DNA from 3 places in the Bacillus sp. GM2 genome. Region 3 is predicted to be linked to each of the others. Evidence: riboswitches for the same ligand, from Rfam matches in the RefSeq annotation. Region 3 holds a riboswitch; each other region holds the start of a gene.
The links. Region 3 has a riboswitch for S-adenosylmethionine ahead of ACVC9U_RS12550 (methionine biosynthesis PLP-dependent protein). Riboswitches for the same ligand answer to the same signal wherever they lie in the genome.
Positions count from the first base shown of each region.

Region 1 (5,771 bases), on a different contig from region 3:
AAAATTTGTTTTCATGTCGGTTACCGTCCAGACACCGCTCATTTTCATCGGATATTTTTCCGTTTCAAACGCCTGCTTAACCGGAGTCCGGGTCGTGTAACCCTCTTTCAGCATTGTTTGAATAAATGTCATCGCTTCAACGGTCGGTTTGTCGTTAAAAACACCCTCCGCTTTCTTGCCATCTTTTGAAAGGACATCACCGCCGGCCGACCAAACAAATGGCAAAAGCGCATACGTCAGCATTTCGTCTTTTGACTGCAACTGCATATCGATGGCCGGCTTGTCATATTTATTTTTCAGCTTTTTGCAAAGCTCAAGAAATTCGTCCCACGTCCATGGATTCTCAACCGTTGGCAGCGTTTTCAAGTCAACGCCGGCATCCTTCAGCATTTTTTTGTTATAGTAAATACCGACCGACGATTCGCTGACACCGATCGCATACAGTTTCCCCTCGTAGGTTCCCTGTTGCTTAATGCTCGGCAATAAATCATCCTGGTCTTTGATATACTCATCCAATGGCGCAATTACGCCCGATTTCGCATAAGCCGCCGTATTCGGTCCGTCCAAAGTGATCACATCCGGCAGGGTGTTCGTTGTCAGCGCCGCGTTCACTTTGTCTTCATATCCGCCGCCGTTTCCGCTTCTGGGGATGAAATCAATTTTGGCCTCGACGTTTTCAGAGGCATACTTTTTATTAAAAGCGTCCACCCGCTTTTGATAGACCTTTCCTTCTTCACTATCATCAGATACGTGCACCCATACCGTAAGCGTTTTCCCATCTTGGCTATTTGCACTTTTGCTATTGCTGCAGCCCCACATCGCAAACATCAGCAACAACGAAAAAATTCCGAAGAGCCACCTTTTCATCTTTGTTACTTCCCCCCATTTTTCATAAATTAACAAATAAAAGCGCTTTCAAGTGAATTGTATGTCAACCGGTTTCATATGTCAACCGGTTGACATACTTTTTTCCCATTCATTCATCCCGGTACATTTCTCAGAATCATGGCATTTTCTTGCACATATCGGCCCGATTCTCTAAAATAAGTGCGTGACGAGAATTGTAAGCCATTTCAGTAAAAAAGCAGGGGGAAAAGGGAATGAAGCCTAGCATTCACGACGTTGCAAAAAAAGCGGGAGTTTCACCAACAACCGTATCGCGGGTATTAAATAACCGCGGCTATATTAGTGAAAAAACAAAAGAAAAAGTCTATAAAGCGATGGAAGACATCAATTACTTTCCAAACGATTTGGCCCGCTCTTTATTTCGTAAACGAACCCATTTAATAGGGCTCATCATCCCTAACTCCAGCAACCCGTTTTTCGGCGAACTGGCCTTTCATATTGAGAGCATCTGTGCTGCCATGGGCTACAAACTGCTGCTTTGCAACAGCTTGAACCGCAAAGACAAAGAAGAAAAATACTTGGAAATGCTGATGCGAAATCAAGTGGACGGCGTCATCGCCGTGACTTACAACAGGGGAATTTTAAATTATCATCGGCAAAACCTGCCGATTGTCGCCATCGACCATTACTTATCGGAAACGATTCCCGTCATCGGCTCCGATAACTATGCCGGAGGAAGAAAAGCGACAGAACTGTTAATTGCAAAAGGCTGCCGGCACATCATCCATATCAACGGACCAATTGAGCTGAAAACACCGGCAAACCTTAGAAGAAAAGCATATGAAGATGTGATGCGACAACACGGGAGACAGCCGATTACATATGAAGTTCCCTTTCATCAAAATTACCGGGAAATCATCTCAAAACTGTTTGATGAACAGCCTGCAGCTGACGGCATTTTTGCCAGTGATGACCTCATGGCCGCTACAGTCATCACCGAAGCAAAAAAACGCAAAAAAGACATTCCGGGGCAATTAAAGGTGATCGGCTACGATGGAACGGAAACAGTTCAGTCCATCCTCCCGGAATTGACAACCATCCAGCAGCCGATTGAACTCATTTCCAAGACGGCCATCGAGATTTTGTCCAAAGCCATTGAAGGCGAATTCGATGACTTGCCGCTGGAAACCTATTTGCCCGTACAGCTTTTAGAAGGAGAGACGACTTAAATTAATGGCACAAAAAAAGGAGACTTTGACGTCTCCTTTTTCCATATATCTATTCAATTTTAAAAAAGATAAATTTTACATTACTAACCTAAATTTTAACTTATTTTTCTAGACAAACTCACCTCCACATGATAAATTTAAAGACAAGTTTTCAAAAAATTCTAATTTTGGTACGGAGGTGCCTTTCATTGAGCGTAAGCCACTTTTTTCCTGAAACTGTTGTTGCTCTTGTAAAAGACATGTTAACCAAAACCGATGGTTCAACAACCAAAGAGATTGAAACGCTGATCGGCGGCAAAGCCGAAATCGAAGTTTTTCAGCAAAAGAATATTGATTATGACAAACTGTCACCTGAAGAAGCGAGACTGTTTCAACGCGATGATGACATCTTGTTTAGAACCTCCTCTTTGAAATCAGGCGCTGATTATTTATCTTATAATTATGTCTATGTCAAAACAAACTTACTGCCGCCCGCTATCAAACAAGATTTGCAGGAAGAAAGACTTCCCATCGGGAAAATCATTGCAGAACTGGAGTCAAGGCGTGAAATTTTCAGCACGGGCGACTGCCAGGGAAAACATTTCACACACCTTGTACCTGTTTCGGCAGACCGGACATATGCTTTTAAAAAATATCAGATCATCAGCGGCCGACAGTGCATGTTCTATGTCTGCGAGCTGTTCGATTTAGAAAAAATCTGCGAACTGACGCCGGGCTGAATCATGCCCGTCAGCTGCCGCTTTATGAAAGAGCTTCCAAAACCTCCCCAATCCTTCTTCCCTCAAAACAAAAACCCCTGCGAAACAGGGGCTGTTATTTATTGATACACCGTTTTCGGAACGGCAACGACCGGATTTCCGGCAGCATAAGGGGCTACATCGTATTGCTGGAAGACGATCGCAATGCCGTCTTTTGTGTAATAAAAAGCCGTGTTTTTACCAAGGACGATGTCTTTCTTCTTCACATCCGGGAAGAAAATGTCGCTGTGTTTTTGAATATAGTTGTAAATGTATGTTTTTGTCTTATCCATTTTCGATTTTGTATTTAGGATGTCTGATAAATACACCCGTTTTTTAGAGGCAAGGTCATAGTTGAAAGAGCGGACTGCCGTATTTCCGTGCGCTCCGCCGGAGTAGACGTAATTACTTGTCAGGATGCTCAGCTTTTGGCCGGTCCGGTATTTCACTTCAAAGGACGTTTGGTAATCGGTTTGGTATCCGTGCTGTTGACCGTCTTTCTTGTTTTTTACATAATCTTTGTAGGACTGCTCAATATAACGTTTAAAATCTTTGTTGATCTTATTTTGGAGAGATTTGGTGCTTACATTTGAAACCTGCGGGTATTTCAAAGCCTTAACGTTTTTGTAAGTATGGCTCGTGACCGTCGGCTTTTTTTCATTTGCCGCGTATGCAGAAGGAAGTGCGGCCGCACTGTACAGCGCAAAAAACAATATCCCTGTCATCAACATACCTAACGCTTTAAACACTGTTTTTATGTTCATAAGAACCCTCCTTAATCTTTCATTGTTTATCATACCCACTTTGAAATCAGGTACACATGATAGACCGGTGAACTCGATAAAAAGTTTCAGTTTTTGAAAAATATTCTAATTCAATGCGATTCACATGTATTTTAGAGATTTGGAGTCAGACGATCGACAGCTCCAATATGAAGCATATCAACACATCCTGTCCTTAACCGAAAAAGAAGTCGATTGGGCCTATTAAGTATGGGATCAATTAATAAAAGATCTTGATGGTAAAGACAATCATAAAGCGCAATTTCTCTATCATTGAGCATTAGTGACCCGGAAAACAGAATGCTAAGTGACGTATAAAATTTGGAGAGTCGGATTGGCAGGGGATCAACAGCGGAAAATAGTCGTCAAACACCTCGTTGATTGTTTTAACGGCTGCCTTTACGAAAAAAATTACACGCTGATTCGATTTGATATGATCTAAAGCCTTAGACACTTATACGATCCTTGAAGGATGACGATATCAAAAGCACTGCCGCCGGTTTAATCGCAGAAGAAGAGATTGAAAAATATCAAAAAAAGTACAAAACCGTCTGGAAAAATACTCGAATAAATTAAAAATGCTCTTTTATTAACCATTGACATTTTTATAAAAAGTATTAATATTAAAATTATTAAAAAAATCGCATAAAAAGGTTTTCCTTATCAAGAGTGGTGGAGGGACTGGCCCTGTGAAACCCGGCAACCGCTGTCTATGACAGAATGGTGCTAAATCCTTAAGAGCATGTTCGTGCTCTTGAAGATAAGGAGGAGATTGAATATATCAAGCTCTTCCTTATCGGGAAGGGCTTTTTTATGTCTATAAAGAAAGAGGGATGAAGCATGACACAATCAACTGATGTACTGAAGCAAACGCCTGGAAGAAAAATCGGACCGTACAGAGCTGATCAGGTGGGAAGCCTTTTAAGGTCTGAGCCCGTAAAAAAAGCGCGTATTCAAAAAGCGAACGGTGAAATTAGCGCTGAGCAACTGCGCGAAGTCGAAAACGAAGAGATTAAGCGCATTGTCGAAAAGCAAAAAGAAATTGGCCTTAAAGCCGTTACTGACGGGGAATTCCGCAGGTCATGGTGGCATTTCGATTTTCTTGAAGGACTTGATGGCGTAGAAGGATACACAGCGGACAAGGGCATTCAATTTCATAATGTTGAAACGAAGCCGCGAGGTATCAAAGTAACAAGCAAAGTCGATTTTACAAACCATCCGATGCTGGAAGATTATCAATTTCTTCATGATATTGCGGGCACACATACGCCGAAAATGACGATTCCGAGCCCGAATATGCTGTTTTTCAGAGGAAAACTTGGAGAAAGCCCGTACAAGGATCTGGATGAGTTCCATCACGATGTCGCGCAGGCTTACAAAAAAGCGATCCGCGCATTTTACGACGCCGGCTGCCGCTATTTGCAGCTGGATGATACGGCCTGGTCGGTATTTTTCTCAGACAAAGGACATGAGCAGATCAAAGCATTCGGCCGCCAGCCTGATGAACTGCGCCAGTCTTTCGCCAACACGATTAATGAAGCAGTTGAAGGACGCCCGGACGATTTGACGGTCACCATGCACATCTGCCGCGGCAACTTCCAATCAACATGGGTGGCGGAAGGCGGCTACGATGCGGCTGCTGAAACGATTTTCGACGGACTCAATTTAGACGGACTTTTCCTTGAATTTGATGACGAGCGCTCCGGCGGCTTCGAACCGCTTCGCTATGTCAAACGGAAAGACTTGCAGGTCGTCCTCGGCCTCATCACATCCAAATTCGGTGAGCTTGAAAACCCGGATGCCATTAAGCGGCGCATCGAAGAGGCTTCCCGCTACGTCGACCTGAACCAGTTGTGCCTAAGCCCGCAGTGCGGCTTTGCCTCCACAGAAGAAGGCAACCTCCTGACGGAAGAGCAGCAATGGGAAAAACTGCGCCATGTCGTCGAGATCGCTGAAGACGTATGGAAATAACATCTCATATTTGAGACATGCCTAATGACGGCATGTCTCTTTTTTTTTGCCCCTTTATACAATTTAAAATTCCTTCTTGATTTGTTCATAGTTTGATCATATTTGGCTTCTATAATGCTCTTTAGTGAGGTGATCGAACAATGATTAAAAAAAGGAAAATCGATATATTCCTGGTCTTCATTCTTGTATTATCCGCAGCATTAAAC
Region 1 covers NZ_JBRKSZ010000008.1:1,160,690-1,166,460, reverse strand. Annotated here, with positions in the region: gene ACVC9U_RS20550 (ABC transporter substrate-binding protein) at 1-867, opposite strand, end outside; gene ACVC9U_RS20545 (LacI family DNA-binding transcriptional regulator) at 1,101-2,075, shown strand; gene ACVC9U_RS20540 (chorismate--pyruvate lyase family protein) at 2,264-2,794, shown strand; gene ACVC9U_RS20535 (DUF3298 and DUF4163 domain-containing protein) at 2,893-3,576, opposite strand; SAM riboswitch class I at 4,252-4,361, shown strand; gene ACVC9U_RS20530 (5-methyltetrahydropteroyltriglutamate--homocysteine S-methyltransferase) at 4,435-5,565, shown strand; gene ACVC9U_RS20525 (glycosyltransferase family 39 protein) at 5,706-5,771, shown strand, end outside.
Region 1: linked by a shared signal. The riboswitch ahead of ACVC9U_RS20530 (5-methyltetrahydropteroyltriglutamate--homocysteine S-methyltransferase) and the one ahead of ACVC9U_RS12550 (methionine biosynthesis PLP-dependent protein) in region 3 are both predicted to bind S-adenosylmethionine.

Region 2 (5,771 bases), 1.8 Mb from region 3:
CATCATTTTCAATACGAAATATGTCTTCGGCCTTTCAATTCTTTTAACAGCTCAGCTATTATCTTACTTATTATCTTACGCTTTGATTATTTTGTATAAGGTTGATGTCATTCATTTTCATGAGTATTTTATCGGGTCGGTCATTTTCTGCTTTATGGTCTACTCGCTTGTCATGGCGGCGGGCGCGATGACCGGCAATCCGCTGGCCCAGCTGGTCGTTGCATTTTCAACGTCGATCCTGCCGTATTTGCTGATCGGGCTTCCGTTGGCCAACCTTCGAATCATCCGGAGTTTCTTTGGAGGTCACTCTGCTTTCTTTTATGGTGAAACAGAACTATTGGATTATATAACGCCGATCATGTACCTCAACCATTTCGGCATTCAATACGGCAGCCTGGCCTTTACGCTTATTCCGCTCGCCATGGGGATTTTGTTTTATATGATCGGCTACTTCTGCTTTATCAGACAGCAGATTGAACGGAACGGACATTTTTTCCTTTGGGGAAAAATGGACCGGCCGATCCAAATTCTCGTGATTTTATTCGGCATCGGGGGATTCGGGACAGCCTCTGGCTCAAGCCTGTCCAGCTATATCTTCGGTATGTTGATCGGTTCGGCAGTCGGGTTTTTAATCAGTTACTTCTTGATTTTTAAAAAAATAAAACAGCTGTAACCCATAATGGAGAGGAGATTTACAAATGATCAGTGTAGAGCATATTCACCACTCGTTTAAAGTCGGCAAAAAGGGGAGGGAAAATGAAATTAAAGTGTTAAAGGATGTCTCGCTTACCGTCGAAAAAGGCGAAATCGCCTGCATTGTCGGACGGAGCGGTTCCGGAAAATCGACGCTGTTGAACTTGATTTCCGGCTATATCGCCCCGACAGAAGGTAAGATCGTCATTGACGGCACGGATGTCACGAATTACGGCGAAAAAGAATGGGCGGCATTCAGGCTTGAACATTTCGGCTTCATCTTTCAAAGTTTTCAGCTGATTCCGAGCCTGACGACTTTCGAAAATATCGAGCTGCCTCTGACTTTAAAAGGTGTTCATCCGTCTGAGCGGAAGCAACGCGTCAATGAGATGCTTCACCGCGTCGGCCTTGAAAACCACGCCGGCCACTATCCGAATGAGCTTTCAGGCGGACAGCAGCAGCGCGTCAGCATCGCCCGCGCTTTGATTTTGAATCCGTCAATCATTTTAGCCGATGAACCGACCGGAAGCCTCGATTCCGAAACAGAGCAGGAAATCCTGGAATTCATTCGGCAGCTGAACAGGGAGCGCGGCATTACATTTGTGATCATCACGCACGATGACGAAGTGGCATCGATCGCCAATACGAAATTTCATCTATCTGACGGCGTGTTAGAGAAAGGGGAAGAGACTGTTGAAGTTTAAGGATCAGTTGAAGTTCATTAGAAGAAATATGAAGAAAAACCGCCTGCGTGTATTCATGACCATTCTCGCAACAACGGTGGCCTGCGCGTTTTTAATCGTGCTCGCATCCGTCGGATTCGGCCTGCAAAAATCGATGACTGAACAGCTGATGAAAGAGCAGATCGTGACTGAGATAAATGTTGTCGGAAAAGAAGGGCAAAGCGATCAGAAAGTTCAAAAGAAAGACTTGAAAGAGTTTGAAAATCGCAAAGATGTGTCCGCGATTATCGAGCGCACGAAGGTTTTCGCACCTGCTGAAGCAAAGTTGGGCAACAGGACAAACAATCAAATTCAGTATGTCTCAATTACCGACATGGCCGCCGAGCAAAAAGCCAATATCAAACTCGATCGCGGCCGCGTAGCGAAAACACCGAATGAAATCGTCGTCGGCTACCATTTCGGAAAGAATCTCTGGACGAAAAAAGAAGCCCAAGATTATGAAAAGCAGATGGAAAATAATGCTGAGGAAGTAAAAGAACCAAAAGGATACGCAGAAGATATTCTCGGCAAAACAATTGAATTAAAGATCTCAAAAATGGATGAAAAAACAGGAGAAGAAGGGAAAGCGAAAACATATGATCTGAAAGTTGTCGGAGTGACGAAAAAACCTTCTTATGAATGGGCAAGCGATTCAACAGTCTATGTCAGCAACGACATGCAAAAAGACATCACCGGTTTTCTGAAGGCGGACAAAGACAACGGCACGATCGAAAAAACGCTCTCGGTTTACGCGGATAACTTTGAACATGTCGGACAGCTGACAACAGATTTGGAGGATAAAGGCTACTACGTCGATTCAATAACGAAAAAACTCGATAGCATCAATCTTTTTTTCATGGCTTTTAAAATCGGTCTGATCTTCGTCGGAGTCATTGCCGTCTTGATTTCAGCGATCGGCATTTTCAACACGATGACTATGGCGGTTACAGAGCGGACGCAGGAGATCGGCATTATGAAAGCGATCGGGGCAAGCCCGAACGTGATCCGGAAAATGTTCCTGTTGGAAAGCGCCTATATCGGTATCTTAGGATCTGTTTTAGGTATTATCATTTCATATGGCGTCAGCTTTTTAGTAAACATGATTATACCGGTGATTTTATCATCGGTTTCAGAAGGAGAAGCGAGTGCGGCAGAGCTCAGCATCACCTTCTCGTACATTCCGGTCAGTCTTGTCCTCATCGCGACCTTGATCAGTGCAGGTGTCGCCATTCTTTCCGGCTTGAATCCGGCCATTAAAGCGACAAGAACGAACGTGCTGACAGCATTAAGAAGAGAGCTGTAAAAAAAAGCCGGCGGTATGCCGGCTTTTTTAACGTTTCGGAGGTCTGTACCCCGCATCACGCGCCTCCTGTTCTGTGCAGAACCAGCGAGCGACGTTTTTCGTGCGGTCATAATATGTACTTCCCGGTGTATGATAAATATGGTTGACGCTTCCTTTGATTTTGCACTCCTGTTTGCTTTCACCGCTGCTTTTCTTAGCGGCGGGCGCGCTGTGTGACGTTCCGGCCTGAGCGGTGGCGTTCTTTTCTTTTACAGTGGCTTCGGCACTGCCGCTTTTTTCTTCAGCCTTGGCCAGTTTTTCTGACAGCGATTTTGTTTTTTTCGTAAGCGAGTCTTTTTCTTTTGTCAGTTTTTCATTTTCTTTTTTTAATGTGTCATTCTCCGTTTTGACTGCCTTCAGTTTTTCGTTTGCTTGATTGAGCTGCTGCTTTAATGCGGTTTGCTCCTTTTGCACAGCGCTGTGTTCAGTTTTCAGTTCTTGAAGCTCGGTTGTCAGGTCCTCTGTTTTTGTCTCATCGACGGCATATGTTTCTTCATCGTAATAAGGAAGAGAGATGATCAGGAGGAGAAGTCCGCCTGCAAAACAAGGATAAAAGAGTTTTCTGGAAAACCTTTTGCCTGGAGAAAAGATCCTTTTGATAAAATGAAAGGCAAGATAGCAGATGGAAAAAATGAAGGATAAAAACCCGATCAGCATGATAGATTCCATGATTCGTCTCCTTTCGTGTTTGATAACTATATTTTAGCTTAAAAAGAAAAAAATGTTTATGCCAAAAAACTTCTTGCAAATCTAAATATTCAAACGTAAAATAGAGAAATCATTTAAAAACCGAATATGGAGCTTATAAAGAGAGATGGAGGGACTGGCCCGGCGAAATCTCAGCAACCTGCAGCAGAGCAAGGTGCTAAATCCAGCAGAATGTCAGGCGCATTCTGAAAGATAAGTTGAACAACTCTTTCAGGCGCTGAAAGAGTTTTTTTTATTTTGGAGGAGGAGATATACATGAACAAGTTATTAAAATGGACTTCTGCGCTGGTACTGGTCCTAAGCTTGGCGCTTCTGGCCGCATGCGGAAACAATGCCGAAAGCGACGGCAAAACGATCAAAATAGGCGCTACTGCAGGACCGTATTACGATATGGTCAAAAAAGCGATTCAGCCTGAACTTGAGAAAAAAGGCTACAAAGTTGAAGTTGTCGAATTCACCGACTATGTACAGCCGAACACGGCATTAAGCGAAGGCGAACTCGACGCCAATTTGTTTCAGCATGAGGTTTTTATGAAATCATACAATCAAGAAAACAATAAACATCTTGCGGCGCTCATTTCTGTGCCGACCGCTCCGATGGGTCTCTATTCTGCCAAATATAACGACTTGAACGATGTCAAAAACGGGGCGGAAGTGGCTGTGCCAAACGATCCGGCCAATGCCGCCAGGGCATTTTTAACGCTTCAGGATCAGGGGCTGATTCGGCTGAAAAGCGATGTCGACACATTGAAAGCATCTGTGCAGGATATTGCAGAAAATCCGAAAAAGCTGACATTTAAACAGCTTGAATCCGCCAATCTTCCAAGAGCTGTCGATGACCTGGATATCGCGGCTGTCCCGGGCAATTTCGCTCTCTCCGCCAATATGAAGCTGCAGGACGCGCTGGCGCTTGAGAACATGCCTGACCGCTACCGCAATCAAGTGGTAGTGGATGAAAAAAACAAAGACAAGCCATTCGCCAAAGATCTCAAAGAAGCGGTAAAATCCAAAGCTTTCGAAGATGCGATCGATCGGGAATTCGCCGGCTTCGGAAAGCCGAAATGGATGACGCAATCATAAAAAAATTCCCCCTTTAAAAAGGGGGTTTTTTATGTTGAAAATCGAAATCGTGTCAATTGAAAAAAATGGGCAAAACGAATAGAATCTAGAGGGAATGCTAAAGAGAAAGAAGGAAACGCTATGCCGCGCACATTATGGCTATTGGTCATCGGAATGTTTATCAATGTCACAGGGGCATCTTTTTTATGGCCGCTGAATACCATCTATATCCATCAGCATTTGGGAAAGTCGCTGACAGCGGCCGGATTTGTGCTGATGCTGAACTCAGGGGCAAATGTGCTGGGCAACCTGTTCGGGGGATATCTATTCGATAAAATCGGCGGATTTAAAACGGTTGTTCTTGGAATTGTGATCACGTTTGCGAGCCTTTCTGGCCTCGTCTTTTTTCACGATTGGTTCCAGTACATTCTTTTCTTAACGTTGGCCGGTTTTGGATCAGGGATCGTTTTTCCGGCATGCTATGCAATGGCCGGATCAGTTTGGCCGGAAGGCGGCAGAAAGCCGTTCAACGCTGTATACGTGGCCCAAAATGCAGGTGTGGCAGTTGGCTCAGCGCTCGGCGGAATTGTCGCTTCTTTTTCATTTACGTATGTTTTTCTCGCGAATGCGATGCTGTACGCCGTCTTCTTCATGATTGCGTTTTTCGGATTTAAACGCATCCGGTCTGAAAAAGCCATGCAGTCATCTGTTTTGGATCATGCCGATTCAGTCAGCGGGAAATCGAAATTTTCTGCGCTTTTGGTCATATGTACGGGCTACCTGCTCGGCTGGATCGCTTATTCGCAATGGTCCTCGACCATCGCTTCACATACCCAGGAGCTGGGGATATCTCTTGGGCAGTACAGCGTGCTTTGGACAGTGAACGGGGCGCTCATCGTTTTCGGTCAGCCGCTGATCGGTTTTTTTGTGAAACGGTTTGCCGAATCGCTGAAAAACCAAATCGTGATCGGATTTGTCATTTTTATGATGGCATACGGAATTTTGTTTGGCGCTGAACGGTTTCCGGCTTTTCTTGCTGCGATGGTTGTGCTGACCATTGGCGAAATGCTTGTATGGCCGGCTGTGCCGACGATTGCAAACCGTCTCGCACCGAGAGGGAAAGAAGGGTTTTATCAAGGGTTTGTCAACAGTATGGCGACCGGCGGAAGAATGATCGGACCGCTTTTTGGCGGAATGCTGGTTGATTATTTTAGTATGCAGCTTTTGCTCGCGGTTCTGCTCGCATT
Region 2 covers NZ_JBRKSZ010000007.1:477,220-482,990, forward strand. Annotated here, with positions in the region: gene ACVC9U_RS03440 (ABC transporter permease) at 1-673, shown strand, start outside; gene ACVC9U_RS03445 (ABC transporter ATP-binding protein) at 699-1,397, shown strand; gene ACVC9U_RS03450 (ABC transporter permease) at 1,387-2,718, shown strand; gene ACVC9U_RS03455 (sunset domain-containing protein) at 2,746-3,426, opposite strand; SAM riboswitch class I at 3,557-3,664, shown strand; gene ACVC9U_RS03460 (MetQ/NlpA family ABC transporter substrate-binding protein) at 3,721-4,545, shown strand; gene ACVC9U_RS03465 (MDR family MFS transporter) at 4,666-5,771, shown strand, end outside.
Region 2: linked by a shared signal. The riboswitch ahead of ACVC9U_RS03460 (MetQ/NlpA family ABC transporter substrate-binding protein) and the one ahead of ACVC9U_RS12550 (methionine biosynthesis PLP-dependent protein) in region 3 are both predicted to bind S-adenosylmethionine.

Region 3 (5,771 bases):
CGATTTGGTGGCAAATTGAAATAAGCTGCAGGGAATCGGACTGTTTCACTTTATCGAGAACATGGCGGTCTACATAAGGTGACTGCATAATGACGTTCCCGAACATATTCGGGTAGTCAAGCGCCGTCATGAGAGAAACCGTTCCTCCGAGCGAATCCCCTATCAGCGTCCTGCCTGATCCGACTTGATATGTCGGATACTCTCTGTCGGTGAAAGGGACGAGTTCATTTGCCAAAAAACGTTTATACGCTTCGAATTTTGACCCTTCCGGATGGTATGTAAGCCTTCTTTCCTGTACGTTTTTGTACGGAATGCCGATGATGATGCTTCTTTCGATTTCACCGTTCGCCAACAGTTCTTCAACCTGTCTGCTGATGCGCCCGAGCCGGAAATAGTCATGTCCATCCTGTGCGATGATCACATGATATTTGTAAAGCGGCGAGAAGGAGGACGGCAAATAGACGAGAAGCTCCATTTCCTCGCCGAGCTCTTCCGAAAAAAGCTTTTTCTCCTGAATGACTCCTGTTTTCATAGCCAAGGTGAATTCCTCCAGAAATAATGTTTGTGAACGTTTCCATTCATTGTAACACGAAATTCTCTTGTGAAAGAAGCGAAAAGGGCTGCCGAACTGTTCGGCAGCCGTGATTTTTTATGATCGTTTTTTTTCGTACCAAGGCATTGTCGGTCTATCGGAGGGTATCCGTATCGCTCACGGTACCTTTTTCTTTCCGCTGTGAAATCCCGCCGGCTTTTGCCGCTTTCGGGATTGTTGGTTATAATGGACGATGCATCGCAGCGCATCTTCGGCACAAGGTCTTCCCAGCAGCCTTTCAATTTTACGAGGCGGATGATCAAATTCATGCTTGATGTCGCCTGAAGGAATGACAGCCTAAGTCAACGGCGCACTGCACCATTTTCGGTCCGATGAAAGGTACCGTTTGAAACCGGGCGGGCGCTTTGATGTATGCGGCGCTTTTCAAAGACGAAGCGAGCGATGTGCAAGGAAGGACAGATCACATATGCCGCGTTTCTTTTTTTTATCAGATGCCCCCTTTTATAGATACAGGTCGAACATGTTGACGTCATAGCCGAGCTGTTTTAAATAATTAAACAGCTGGGCTCTGTGATGGAAGATGTGGGTGAGCGTTTCCGTCAGCCAGCGGCTTTGGGTCATCCCTTCATCGAGGTAAAACGGCTTTGTTTTTTTTGTCAAAAAATCCTCGTCGGAGAGGGAAGTCATATACGTTTGAAAAGCGTCGAATCCTTTCTGCATAGCTGCAGCCATTTGGTCAGCCGACTGCAAAGCACCATATTTCTTTTCAATCCGGGCGATGACGTCCTCTTCCTTTTCTTGCATGATGGCCAAGTCGGCTTCTGGGATGGCCGTCAGATGGCTTGCCAGTTCTTTCAGGCTTCGCATGCGGTCGGCGGGCCGGTAAGACCAGTCAGATTCCTTCACTTTTTTCAGAAGATGACACGTGGAGCGGATGCCCGTCTCCATCTCGTGGAACAAATCGCTCCGCAGGGCTTGAACTTGATTCATTTGCTTCATCCTTTCCATTTGGCATTATTCTAAAAGTATCACCTAATCCTGACAGGCTTTGTCACGATTCTAAAAAAAAGTCAGTCGTACCTTGCTAAAATGTCAGAAGCCTTTCGTTTCAGCTGAAGCTTGATTTCCGCGGGTTCTTTGACAGTTGCCTCAGTGCCGAGGTTCCACAAAAGTTCCCCGAAATACTCAAGTTCTGGTCTGGGGAGGTTTGCATCGATCGCCCCCGTCCCGTCATCCCGCATGGTGAGGATCTTGAATAAGTCCACATCAGCCGCAGCCCGCCTGGCTCCTCTGCGTGTCAGTTCCGCTTGCAGCCGCACCGGTTCAGAGCACTCGCTCTCCGAATGTTTGATCCAGCTGAGAACCGATCGATAGGGAAGCTGGCGGGCCAGCGGGCTGGCCGCTTTTTCCGCCCGAAGGATGCGGTCGGCGCGGAACAGTCTGAACGCCTGCCTTTTAAAGCAATAGGCCGGACAGTACCAGAAGCCGTTCCAGCTGAACAAGCCGATGGGCTGGATGGATCTCTCCGCGCAATCGTCTGTTCCGTCATAAACGACCGTCAAAACGGATTGATTGATGGCTGCATCAAGAAGCGTTTCTAAATGTTCGGCGGCTTTTGGACGATGCGGATTCCAGAACACGATTCTGTCTTTCATCGCATCAATCCGCTCCTGTGTTTCCACGGGAAGGTGGCGGTAGAACTTTTTTAAAACCATCCGCGTTTCCACATCAAAGGGAAGCGATCCGAAAAACTGCAGAGATTGATACGCGAAAAACATAGCCGCCGCCTCTGATTGTGTAAAAAAGAGCGGCGGAAGCACAGGTTCATTCAGCAAATAATAGCCTCCGTTCGCGCCTGTTTCAGAATAGATCGGGACGCCGAGCGCGCTCAGCTCGTCCAGATCGCGGAGAATCGTGCGGTAGGAAACCCCGAATTCTGCTGCGAGCTCCCCGGCCGTAAATTTTCGTTTTGTATGAACGGTCATCATCAATTCGATTAATCGCTCTGTTTTTGGCATCTGATTCCTCCGGTTCCGTCGTTTGGTTTCATCATACCATGTTCAATATGAGGAAAGATTTAAAAATGACCCTTGAAAAATGTCTTGACTTAGGTTAAAGTAAAGAACAATCAGAAAATTGAAGAGATTCTTATCATGAGAGGTGGAGGGACTGGCCCTTTGAAACCTCAGCAACCGGTCTGCACTGACGATGTCAGTGTACCAAGGTGCTAAATCCAGCAAGCAGATGCTTGGAAGATAAGAAGAAGCGCATAATCCCCCTTCTTCTTATGAAGAAGGGGTTTTTTATTTTTAAAAGGATGGTGTCATATGACTGAACATGTACAAACAACGCTGGCGCAAATCGGCAACCGCAGTGATGAAATAACGGGAACTGTCAATCCTCCCGTTTATTTCTCTTCTGCGTACAGGCACAAAGGGATCGGGGAATCCACAGGGTTTGATTACATTCGCACAAAAAATCCGACAAGACAGCTTGTTGAAGATGCAATCGCGAAACTCGAAGGGGGAACGCGCGGCTTTGCGTTCAGTTCCGGTATGGCTGCCATTCAGACGATCATGGCTCTGTTTCAAAGCGGGGATGAGCTCATCGTTTCGTCCGATTTATATGGGGGAACGTACCGCCTTTTTGAAAACGAATGGAAGAAATACGGACTTCGCTTTTTCTACGACGATTTTTCAGACGAAGACTGTATCAAGTCGAAAATCACGAACAATACAAAGGCACTGTTTGTAGAAACGCCGACAAATCCGCTCATGCAGGAAGCTGATATTCAAAAAATCGCGCAAATCGCCAAAGAGCACGACTTGCTGCTCATTGTTGACAATACGTTCTATACACCGGTTCTGCAAAAGCCGATTGAGCTCGGCGCTGATCTTGTCATTCACAGCGCGACGAAGTATTTGGGCGGTCATAACGATCTTTTGGCGGGGCTTGTCGTTGCAAAAGGCGAAGAGCTGTCTGAGGAAATGTTCCAGCACCAAAACGCCATCGGCGCGGTTTTATCGCCGTTCGATTCATGGCTCTTAATGAGAGGGATGAAGACGCTCGCTCTCAGGATGAGACAGCATCAGGAAAACGCGCGGGAACTTGCGGCCTTTTTGGAAGAGCAGGAGGAAATTGCCGATGTTCTTTATCCGGGAAAAGGCGGCATGCTGTCATTCCGCGTTCAAAAAGAAGAATGGGTTAATCCGTTGCTGAAAAATCTCAAGACGATCTGTTTCGCCGAAAGCCTCGGCGGAGTCGAAAGCTTCATCACCTATCCGGCGACACAGACCCATATGGATATCCCGGAAGACATCCGAATTGCAAACGGCGTCTGCAACAGACTTCTGCGCTTTTCAGTCGGAATCGAACACGTCTCCGATTTAAAGCAGGATCTAAAAGCTGCGCTGGAAAAAGTAAAAGGGGAGGCGGTTCCGCATGAGTCATGAAAACTGGACGCTTGAAACACGGCTTGTTCATAACCAAAATAAAACGGACGGAGCAACCGGAGCCGTCAGCGTGCCGATCCAGCACGCCTCAACCTTTCATCAAGGCTCTTTTGACAAATTCGGCGAATATGACTACAGCCGGTCAGGAACACCGACAAGAACGGCGCTTGAAGACACGATAGCCGAGCTTGAGGGAGGGACGAGGGGATTTGCTTTTTCATCCGGAATGGCCGCGATTTCCACCGCCTTTCTGCTTTTGTCAAAGGGCGATCACGTGCTTGTCACAAAAGATGTGTACGGCGGCACTTACCGGATGATTACGGAAGTGCTGAGCCGCTTCGGGATTGAACATACTTTCGTCGATATGACGGATTTAAATGAAATTGCTTTAAACATAAGGGAAAATACAAAAGTCATCTACCTTGAAACACCGTCAAATCCGACGCTCGGCATTACGGATATCAGAGGCGTCGTCAAGCTTGCCAAGGCGCACGGCTGTCTGACGTTTCTTGACAACACGTTTATGACCCCGGCGCTGCAGCGGCCGCTCGAGCTCGGCGTCGATGTTGTGCTACACAGCGCGACGAAGTTTTTAAGCGGACACAGCGACGTATTATCAGGCCTTGCCGTCGTGAAAGACAAAAAACTCGGGGAAGAACTTTATAAACTGCAAAATTCGTTCGGCGCTGTTCTCGGCGTCCAAGACTGCTGGCTTGTGCTGAGAGGGCTGAAGACACTGCAGGTTCGGCTTGAAAAAGCATCGCGAACGGCTCAGCAGCTCGCTGAATTTTTTGAAAAGCATCCGGCCGTCAAACAAGTGTATTATCCGGGGCTATCTTCGCATCCGGGTGCGTCTGTTCACAGGCACCAGTCATATGGCGCCGGCGCCGTCCTTTCGTTCGAGCTGGAGAATGCAGAAGCTGTGAAAAAGATTGTAGAACGCGTCTCTCTTCCGGTCTTTGCCGTCAGCCTCGGCGCTGTGGAGTCGATCCTTTCCTATCCGGCAAAAATGTCACACGCCGCCATGCCGAAAGAAGAGCGGGAAAAACGGGGGATTACCGACGGCCTTCTGCGGCTGAGCGTCGGTGTGGAACATGCCGATGATTTGCAGGCCGATTTTGCCCGTGCATTGGAAGCCGTATCCGGAGCGTTCGCCCGATCATAAAAGAAGCCGCAGACTCTTCAGGGAATCTGCGGCTTTTTTTGCGTTTAAACCAGGGTGGAAAACCATGTGCCCAAGAGGGTGCCGACATAATTGCCGATCAGATATCCGAACGTCCCGACCAACATAACCGGAGCAACGAGGCCCTGCCAGCCTTTTGCGATCGCCATCGCCGCCGCTGTTGTCGGACCGCCGACAGATGCGTTGCAGGCCAAGAGAATTTCCTCGAGCCGAAAACGCAACAGCTTTCCGGCGACGAGCGATACGAGCAGGTTGGACATGGCGACCACAAACACAAATGCAAGGAGGAGCGGGGCGTTCATGAGAATGATCCGCAAGTCTGCCGGAATGCCGATGACGACAAAGAATAAATAAATCAAATAAGTCCCGATTTCCTGTGTGCCGCGCAGCCGTTCAAAATAGCGGGGGAAGGCGATTGTCAGCAAAATTGTCAGCGTCGTCAGCAGCAGGAACTGGTCACCCAAGACAAAGGCAAGAAACTGAAACCTGCCGTCAGAAGAAAAACACTCTTTGAAAAAGGCTGCTGCTTTTACAGACACAACAACGATCGCAAAGGCGGTTCCGATGTTTAAAGCAATGTCCT
Region 3 covers NZ_JBRKSZ010000007.1:2,265,126-2,270,896, reverse strand. Annotated here, with positions in the region: gene ACVC9U_RS12565 (esterase family protein) at 1-538, opposite strand, end outside; gene ACVC9U_RS12560 (DinB family protein) at 1,055-1,543, opposite strand; gene ACVC9U_RS12555 (helix-turn-helix transcriptional regulator) at 1,624-2,571, opposite strand; SAM riboswitch class I at 2,699-2,815, shown strand; gene ACVC9U_RS12550 (methionine biosynthesis PLP-dependent protein) at 2,881-4,005, shown strand; gene metC (cystathionine beta-lyase) at 3,995-5,170, shown strand; gene ACVC9U_RS12540 (DUF819 family protein) at 5,215-5,771, opposite strand, start outside.